One region of the Enterobacter sp. K510 genome, then DNA from elsewhere that is predicted to be linked to it. Evidence: predicted binding sites of a transcription regulator. Region 1 holds the regulator's gene; each other region holds the start of a gene.

Evidence for each region. The regulator LexA, encoded in region 1, represses DNA repair genes until DNA is damaged. The targets are predictions, from matches to a motif close to TNCTGTATGTACATACAGNA.
Region 2: mutH (DNA mismatch repair endonuclease MutH) is a predicted target of LexA. The motif match lies at 850-869, and genes of this name have one in related genera.
Region 3: umuD (translesion error-prone DNA polymerase V autoproteolytic subunit) is a predicted target of LexA. The motif match lies at 1,202-1,221, and genes of this name have one in related genera.
Region 4: sbmC (DNA gyrase inhibitor SbmC) is a predicted target of LexA. The motif match lies at 1,076-1,095, and genes of this name have one in related genera.

The regions. Positions count from the first base shown of each region.
Region 1 is NZ_JBNRLQ010000009.1:35,013-37,216, reverse strand. It holds gene dinF (MATE family efflux transporter DinF) at 1-563, opposite strand, end outside; gene lexA (transcriptional repressor LexA) at 634-1,242, opposite strand; gene ACQUTD_RS16040 (diacylglycerol kinase) at 1,351-1,719, opposite strand; gene plsB (glycerol-3-phosphate 1-O-acyltransferase PlsB) at 1,849-2,204, shown strand, end outside.
Region 2 is NZ_JBNRLQ010000001.1:232,862-235,065, forward strand. It holds gene rppH (RNA pyrophosphohydrolase) at 1-416, opposite strand, end outside; gene mutH (DNA mismatch repair endonuclease MutH) at 1,098-1,793, shown strand; gene ACQUTD_RS01055 (TerC family protein) at 1,856-2,204, shown strand, end outside.
Region 3 is NZ_JBNRLQ010000010.1:4,087-6,290, forward strand. It holds gene ACQUTD_RS16955 (plasmid partitioning/stability family protein) at 1-44, opposite strand, end outside; gene parM (plasmid segregation protein ParM domain-containing protein) at 47-1,018, opposite strand; gene umuD (translesion error-prone DNA polymerase V autoproteolytic subunit) at 1,238-1,669, shown strand; gene ACQUTD_RS16970 (Y-family DNA polymerase) at 1,669-2,204, shown strand, end outside.
Region 4 is NZ_JBNRLQ010000002.1:207,976-210,179, reverse strand. It holds gene ACQUTD_RS03465 (FUSC family protein) at 1-423, opposite strand, end outside; gene sbmC (DNA gyrase inhibitor SbmC) at 583-1,056, opposite strand; gene dacD (serine-type D-Ala-D-Ala carboxypeptidase DacD) at 1,186-2,204, opposite strand, start outside.

The sequences.
Region 1 (2,204 bases):
TGCACGTTCATGTGCAGCCCCATCACCAGCCATAAATCGAGGGCGATGTTCAGCACATTGCCCACCACCAGCAGCACCACAGGCGCGCGGGCATACTGAATACCCAGCAGCCAGCCGAGCAGCACCAGGTTCGCCAGCGATGCCGGGGCGCTCAGCCAGCGGATCTCCAGAAAACGCCGCGCCTGCTCCAGCACCGCGTCGTTGCCGCCCACAATGTGCAGAGTGAGATTAATCAGCGGGGTCTGAAAGAGGATGATGGCGAAACCGGCGATCAGCGCCAGCAGTAAAGGTTGCACCAGCGCCCGCGCCAGGGCGTGAGGATCTTTTGCGCCAAAGGCCTGGGCGGTAAAGCCGGTGGTACTCATGCGCAGAAAAAGCAGCAGCATAAACAGGAAGCTGGTGGCCATGGCGCCAACCGCCACGCCGCCCAGATAAACCGGGCTGTCGAGATGACCAATGACTGCGGTATCCACTAGCCCCAACAGCGGCACGGTGATATTGGAAAAAATCATCGGCAGCGCAAGACGCCACAACGCTTTGTCGGAAGTCGTCAGAAAGGCCACGTTGAATTACCAGAAGGGAAACGGACGCGCGGCGGCAATCATGATGTTGCCGCCGCGTGGAAAGAAGAGATTAGAGCCACTCACCGTTGCGGATCACGCCGACGGCCAGCCCTTCGATGGTGAAACTCTGCTCGCGCAGGTCAACCACGATAGGAGAAAACTCGCTGTTTTCCGGCAGCAGCTGCACGGTATTACCCTGACGCTTCAGCCGCTTAACGGTCACTTCATCGTCAATACGCGCGACCACGACCTGGCCGTTGCGGGCTTCCTGGGTTTTGTGCACCGCCAGCAGATCGCCGTCCATAATGCCGATATCTTTCATCGACATGCCGCTAACGCGCAGCAGGAAGTCTGCATTGGGTTTAAAGAGATTGGGATCGACCTGATAATGGCCTTCAATGTGTTGCTGCGCCAGCAGCGGTTCACCTGCCGCGACACGCCCGACCAGCGGCAGTCCGTCAACATCTTCAAGCAGTAAACGAATACCGCGGGACGCGCCGGAAACGATCTCCAGTACGCCTTTGCGCGCCAGCGCTTTCAGGTGTTCCTCAGCCGCGTTCGGGGAACGGAACCCCAAGCGCTGCGCGATCTCCGCACGCGTCGGCGGCATGCCTGTCTGGCTGATGTGATCCCGAATGAGATCAAACACCTCTTGCTGCCTGGCCGTTAAAGCTTTCATACCGCCCCCTGGTTGCATATACAGTTATGCTGTGAGTATATACAGGCAAAGTAAAATTTGGAATCGAATTTTGAGCAAAACAGCGGAGTTTGTCGATTTATGCGAGCATTATCGATAATGCGACCACAACAGCATGCCCCAGGTGGCGAGCGCCAGCAGGATGGACATCAGCACCGCCGCCGAGCCCATATCCTTTGCGCGCCCGGAAAGTTCATGAAAATCCGTGCCGATACGGTCCACCACCGCTTCAATCGCGCTGTTCAGAATTTCCACTATCATTACCAGCGCTACCGAGCCGATCAGCAGCACGCGCGTGATAGCGTCCACGTCCAGCCAGCAGGCAATGGCAATCGCCAGGATCACCGCTACCGCTTCCTGACGAAACGCCGCTTCGTTGATCCAGGCGGCGCGAACGCCTTTCCAGGAGTACCCTGCTGCTTTTATGATGCGAGTAAACCCAGTGGTATTATTGGCCATCAAAAGAACCTTTTTATGTAATTAGCGTCAATGTCTATGCAAGCAGACCTTGGTACAACAGAATTTACGCGCGCTTTCTGATATTCTTGCGGCGCAACAGGATTATTAACCAGAGGCTTCACATCGTATATGTCCGGCTGGCCACGAATTTACTACAAATTACTTAATTTACCATTAGGCGCGTTGGTAAAAAGCAAGCCCATTCCGGCAGAACCTGCCCAGGAACTGGGACTTGATACCTCACGCCCTATTATGTACGTCTTACCGTACAACTCGAAGGCAGATTTACTGACCCTGCGCGCGCAGTGTCTGGCAAACGATCTGCCCGATCCGCTGGAGCCACTCGAAATCGACGGCACGCTGCTGCCGCGCTATATCTTTATTCACAGCGGGCCCCGCGTGTTCACCTGGTACACGCCGAAGGAAGAGTCGATCAAGCTGTTCCATGATTACCTCGATCTGCACCGCAGCCACCCCGATCTGGA
Region 2 (2,204 bases), on a different contig from region 1:
AAGGAGACAACCTGACGAACGGGATACCAGTAACTCACCCAGCGCCAGCCATCAAACTCGGGGGTACTGCTGGTTTGCATATTAATATCAGCATCGCTGCTGACTAATTGCAGAAGAAACCATTTTTGTTTCTGGCCGATACACACCGGCTTTGTGTCCCAACGCACCAAACGTTTCGGTAACTTGTAACGCAACCAGTTGCGAGTAGAAGCAAGGATACGCACATCTTTACGACTTAACCCAACCTCTTCGAACAGCTCCCGGTACATAGCCTGCTCCGGGGATTCTCCGGGGTTAATTCCCCCCTGAGGAAACTGCCATGAGTGCTGACCAAAGCGCCTGGCCCACATCACCTGGCCCTGTCGGTTACAAATTACGATCCCAACATTAGGGCGGTAGCCATCGTCATCAATCACCGGACTACCTCAAAAAAAATCTGAATTTGAACGATTGTTTCACACTAGTGGTAAACGGTAAACCACTCTGTTAACGGTGCATAACCTAATAACAATTGAATAACTCACAGTTATCTGCCGAGTTATAAACAGATTAGGGTTCCGGGCGGCCACTTTATTCACTTTTTCTGTGGATATAGTTGTGAAGAAGTATGGAATTAAAGGGGGAAAACCCGGAGTAGTCCTAAATCCGCATCCATGCCATAAAAAAATAAAGCGCTATGCGTCAGTATCTTAATGCACTTATACCGGAACGAAAAGGCGGTTATGTGACGATCATCACAGGGATGATCGCCTCGCTGATGAAAGATCGCACAGCGTCGGTTTTATCCACAGATTGTGCCACTAAGTTAAACACAATTTGTGCGAAAATTCGATTTTGCTCCCACGTCAAGGCTGTAAATGGAAACAGTAGTGAAGGTTTTTACCAGTTATCCCACTTTTCTGTGGATAACATGGTGTAAGATCCTGTTCATTGCCAGTGACCAGAATTGGAAAACCGGGCAGGCTGTTGCGCAACATAAGGTTTTATTTCCAAAAAGAGTCGTTAAATCATAGTATTGAAGGTTGCCGATAGAAATAAACCTCACTGCTCACCCCGGTGCATAATTGTTGTTCATTTTTTAACCAAAGGTCTGAATCATGTTTCCACCTGTTCCCTTAACTTCACCGCCGGATTCCGAAGCAAAGCTGTTAGCGCAGGCACAGCGTCTGGCGGGCTTCACGTTAGGAGAACTGGGTCAAATGGCCGGTCTGCCAGTGCCCCAGGATCTGAAACGTGATAAGGGCTGGACCGGGATCCTGCTGGAACGCTGGCTGGGCGCAAGCGCAGGCAGCAAGCCGGAACAGGATTTCGCGGCGCTCGGGGTGGAGCTTAAAACCATTCCTGTGGATAACGCCGGACGCCCGCTGGAAACCACCTTTGTGTGCGTTGCCCCTTTGACGGGTAATAGCGGGGTGGTGTGGGAAACCAGTCATGTGCGTCACAAGTTAAAGCGTGTGCTGTGGATCCCGGTGGAAGGATCGCGGGAGATCCCTCTCGCCGTGCGGCGTGTGGGAGCACCGCTGCTGTGGAGTCCGGATGAAGATGAGGAGCGCCAGTTGCGCCTGGACTGGGAGGAGCTAATGGATCTCATCGTACTGGGTCAGGTTGAAACAATTACTGCGCGTCACGGCGAAGTGTTGCAACTGCGCCCGAAAGCGGCGAACAGTAAAGCGCTGACCGAGGCCGTGGGCACCGAGGGCCAACGTATCCTGACCCTGCCCCGCGGCTTTTATCTGAAAAAGAATTTTACCCGCGCATTGCTGGCGCGGCATTTTTTGTTGCAGGGTTATTAAATTTTGCCCTGACCGGGCTTGCGCTTATAATTAGCCCTTCTTTTTTTGGCAGGACTTTTACGATGTTATTTGCATGGATCACCGATCCCAATGCCTGGCTGGCGCTCGGAACACTGACGCTGCTGGAAATAGTGCTGGGTATCGATAATATTATTTTCCTTTCTCTGGTAGTGGCAAAACTCCCGCCCGCACAGCGTAACCGCGCCCGCCGTCTTGGCCTTGCGGGAGCAATGATCATGCGTCTGGCGCTGTTGGCCTCAATCGCATGGGTGATACGCCTGACCACGCCGCTGTTTGAGGTGATGGGCCATGCGGTGTCGGCACGCGATCTGATTTTGCTGCTTGGCGGCTTATTCCTGATCTGGAAAGCGAGCAAAGAGATCCACGAGTCCATTGAAGGGGAAGAGGAAG
Region 3 (2,204 bases), on a different contig from region 1:
CGGTCATCGGTATGGAGATAAAAAGAATATTTGCCGGCTGGCACAGTCAGACCTCGCTATGGTACAGAGCAATCTCCCGGACCAGTGCCAGCTGGGGATCTGGAATGATTTCGATCCGCTCCGGCGATAATGGCCATGCCTGACGGACAGCATCTTCAATCAGCACCGCACCGCCACCAACCAGAAAAATTCTGTTCACGTTGCGATAACGAACCAGCTCACCGATCACCTGCGCGCCCAGCGTGGCGATTGCTTCTTCAATTTTGTCAGTTACATAATCAATTTTGTCTCCATCATTGATGATGCTGGCCAGAAATGCACGATCTTTCCGGGACCGGATGACGGTATCGGCCATCAGGGGGCTGGTTTCACTGTCAGCGGCACGCAGTGCAGCCTGGGCTGCACGGGTCACCACAGATACCCCGACACCCGGATTGCCATGCACGGCGCTGATGTCGTCAAACTGCCCCACAATGATCCCGGCATCGAGCGTGGTGCCCCCCAGATCAATGATGAGGGAGGTTTCTGCCGGGCCAGGCTTCAGCCGGGCAAGTCTGCTGAACGCGGCGGGCAGCGATTCCGGCATCACCTTCACATCGGTAATGGTGAAGCGTTCCCGCTTGTTAACAGTCAGCTCACGGAGCAGGTTAGAACGTTTTCGCGCTATGTTGTCTTCATTCTTCTGGCAGTCCTGATCGTAATACTCGCTCAGGGGCAGCGTGACGGTCAGCGAAACCGGCTGCGGCGCAAGACCACTGTTCAGAAGTGCGTGGTGGACCGCGAGGAGATTCATATCGCCGTACTGATATTCCACGTTTGTGGTCGGGACCGCATCACGACTGACACTGTCCCAGGTGTACTTCAGAAGGCCTGCCTGATAGTTAAAAGCATTTGCCCCGAAATCAGCCACTTTCCAGCCATGACGGAACGAATTGGCTGAAATGGACGTGTTGAGAGTGCCTTCAGCAAACCAGGCCAGTTTTACATTCGTTGAACCATCATCACAGTAGATATTCATCATTAAGCACCTTTATTTGTTCTCAAATTGAGAATAATGCTATCACGAACATCAAAGGTGTCAATATTAAATACTCAAATTGATAATAATACATTACTCAATTCGATAATATAGTGATAAGAAACCGCGCGGAACGCACCGGCAGAAGTTTTTGCACTTCACTTTTAAAAAGCTCTCCGCCTATACTGTTTATACATACAGTATAAAAGAGATAAGAAGATGAAACTGGTTATGATGTTTCCCGCCAGTGATTGTCCGCCGCTGGCATTTCCTTTATTTGCCGACAGGGCTTCCTGTGGTTTTCCGTCTCCGGCACAGGACTATGTTGAGCAGGAGCTTGATTTAAATGACTATTGTGTCAGACGCCGCAGCGCAACCTACTATCTCCGCGCAAGCGGGGACAGTATGGCGGATGGCAGTCTTTTCAACGGTGATCTGCTGGTTGTCGACAGTGCGGAAAAACCCGTACACGGCGATATTGTCGTGGCCAGCGTTGACGGGGGGTTTACGGTTAAACGGCTCCAGCTGCGTCCCCGCCTGGCCCTGCTCCCGATGAATGCCACGTATCCCACGTTATATCCGGACCCAGATGAGCTGGAGATATTCGGGGTGGTGACGCATATCATCCACCGGCCACGGGAGATGTTCTGATGTTTGCCCTGGCCGATGTAAATTCCTTTTATGCAAGCTGCGAGAAAGTCTTCAGGCCGGATCTGCGGGGCCGGGCGGTCGTCGTTTTGTCCAATAACGATGGCTGTGTGATCGCGAGAAGTGCCGAAGCAAAGCGGCTTCAGATAAAAATGGGCATACCGTGGTTTCAGCTGAAAGAGATGCAGTTCCCTGAAAAGGTCTGGGCTTTTTCAAGCAATTATGAGCTTTACGCCTCGATGTCGAATCGCGTGATGGCCTGCCTGGAGGAGCTTGCTCCCCGCGTTGAGCAGTACAGTATCGATGAGATGTTTCTGGATATACGCGGGATCGACAACTGTACAGACTTTGAAACCTTTGGCAGGCAGCTGAGGGAACATGTTTTTGCCTGTACCCGCCTGACCATCGGCGTGGGCATGGGACCGACAAAAACCCTTTCAAAATCAGCACAATGGGCCTCAAAGGAGTGGCCACAGTTTGGCGGTGTACTGGCGCTGACCCCGGCCAATACACGGCGGACAGAAAAACTGCTTTCGCT
Region 4 (2,204 bases), on a different contig from region 1:
CGCCGTATGCATATCCCCCGCGGGGGCACCCACCACCACCGCCAGGGTGATGCCGATCAGCAGCGCCTGATAGGGCTTTTTGCCGAGCGCCAGCCAGCCGCAGAGGAACATGGCCGCTGCGCACCACAGCAACATCACCGGCAGCGAAATCAACTCCAGCTTTAACGCCACCAGCCCCAGCGCCGAGCCAAAAATAGTGCCGCCGATGCGCTCCCAGGCGCGCGGTACCACGTTGCCCAGAAAAGAGATCGGCCCCATGATCACCACCAGCGTGATCAGCGGCCATGTGCCTTCGGGAACCTGAAGTAAGCGCACCAGTAAGAACGTCAGAATAAACGCCAGCGCGATCCGCACCCCGTGGACAATACGATAGTGACGGTAGAGACGAATTTCAAAAGGGCTGAGTGATTTGTCGGGGCGCACACCCGTTCTCCGGCTAAAACAACAAAGGCGCAATTGTAGCGGCTTTTTACCAGGCGATTTCCGCGTTATGGCCTGAATGATGGCAAAAATGACGATTTACTCGCCAGTCGCGCCATAAACGCCTCCAGGATCAATTCTGAAGGCTGGGCCAAAACGCCGTCAGAGCACTTTTGGCTCGACGGGGATATGCATGTCGATCTCCCAGTGCCCTTCGCCGCTGTCGACATTAAGATAGATCTCAAAGCACGGACCCCGTGCAATCTGGTAATTCTGATCCGCTAACAGCGTGTCGAAGAATCCGTCCCAGGCCTGCTGGAAATCCTCGTTTTCAACGCGCGCGCGGGCTACCGCATAAGCGCCGCCGGGCAGTTCGGTGAGCATCACACCTTCGCTGTTTTCCGGCAGGACAAAGTCTTCATCCACCGCGATCACCACATCGGCACGCAGCTTTTCAGCTGGTACTTCATCGGGATTGTCGTAATAGGCCGCGATCCACTCTAGGGGCTGCAGCTGCTTACTCTTCACCCACAGGGTCAGCTGTTCGAAGCCCTGCTTTACGGTTTTTTCCCACGGCCCCACCAGATGAAAACCGGCAATCTTACGCGAATCAACGTCTTTGATTTGATAGTCCATTGCTGCCTCCGACGAATTTAACTGTATGGATACACACTATAAGTGATGCAAAATCACTCTACACCCACCAGTTTGTCAGTATGCGAGCAGGCTCGCATACTCGCCAGTCAGTCAGCTGAATGCTTAAGATTAATGATGGAACCAGTCGTTTATGCGCGAGAATACCCCGCCTTTACCGACGCTCTCCAGGGTGTACAGCGGCCAGTGGGCGATGACTTTGTCGCGATCGTAAAGCGCGATCTCCCCCACCTGCTGATGCGCCGCTATCGGCGCCTGTAAATCTTTGTTGGTCAGGGTGTATTTTGCCTTAATGTAAGGCACTTCTGATTTGGGCAGCGCCAGCCAGAAATCCTGCCCGGTGCCAACCGCCACCTGTTTTTTATCGCCGAACCAGATGCGCTCGCTGCCGACCTTCTGACCCTGGCGCAGCACCTGCACCGTATCAAAATTCTGCTGGCCCCAGTGCAGCAGTTTACGCGCCTGGTCTTCGCGTCCTTTCGGACTGTCGGCACCCATGATCACTGAAATCAGGCGGCGCTGCCCGTCGACGGCAGAGGCAACAATGTTGAAGCCTGCGCCGGAAGTGTGGCCGGTTTTCAGCCCATCCACATTGAGCGTTTTATCCCACAACAGGCCATTGCGGTTCTGCTGGGTAATGCCGTTCCACGTCAGGCTTTTCTCACTGTACATATGATAAAACTGCGGTTCCCCGTGGATAATAGCGCGGGAGAGTACCGCCAGATCCCAGGCGGAGCTGTGCTGCCCCGGCGCATCGAGGCCATGCACGGTTTCAAAATGGGTGTCGCGCAGGTGCAGCTTCTGCACGTAATCGTTCATCATCTTCACAAACTGCGGCTGGCCGCCCGCCACATGATCCGCCAGCGCCACGCAGGCGTCATTGCCGGAATCGACGATCAGCCCGCGGCTGAGATCGCGCACCGTGACGCGGTCGCCCGGTTTGATAAACATCAGCGAGGAGCCGTCAAACACCGGATTGCCTTTCGCCCAGGCGTCCGGACCGACCGTTACCACGTCGTCCGGGGTGATGCGGTGGCTGTCAATGGCGCGATCGACAACGTAGCCGGTCATCAGCTTGGTCAGGCTGGCCGGGTTGCGCTGTTGATGTTCATTGCCCGCGGTTAATACCT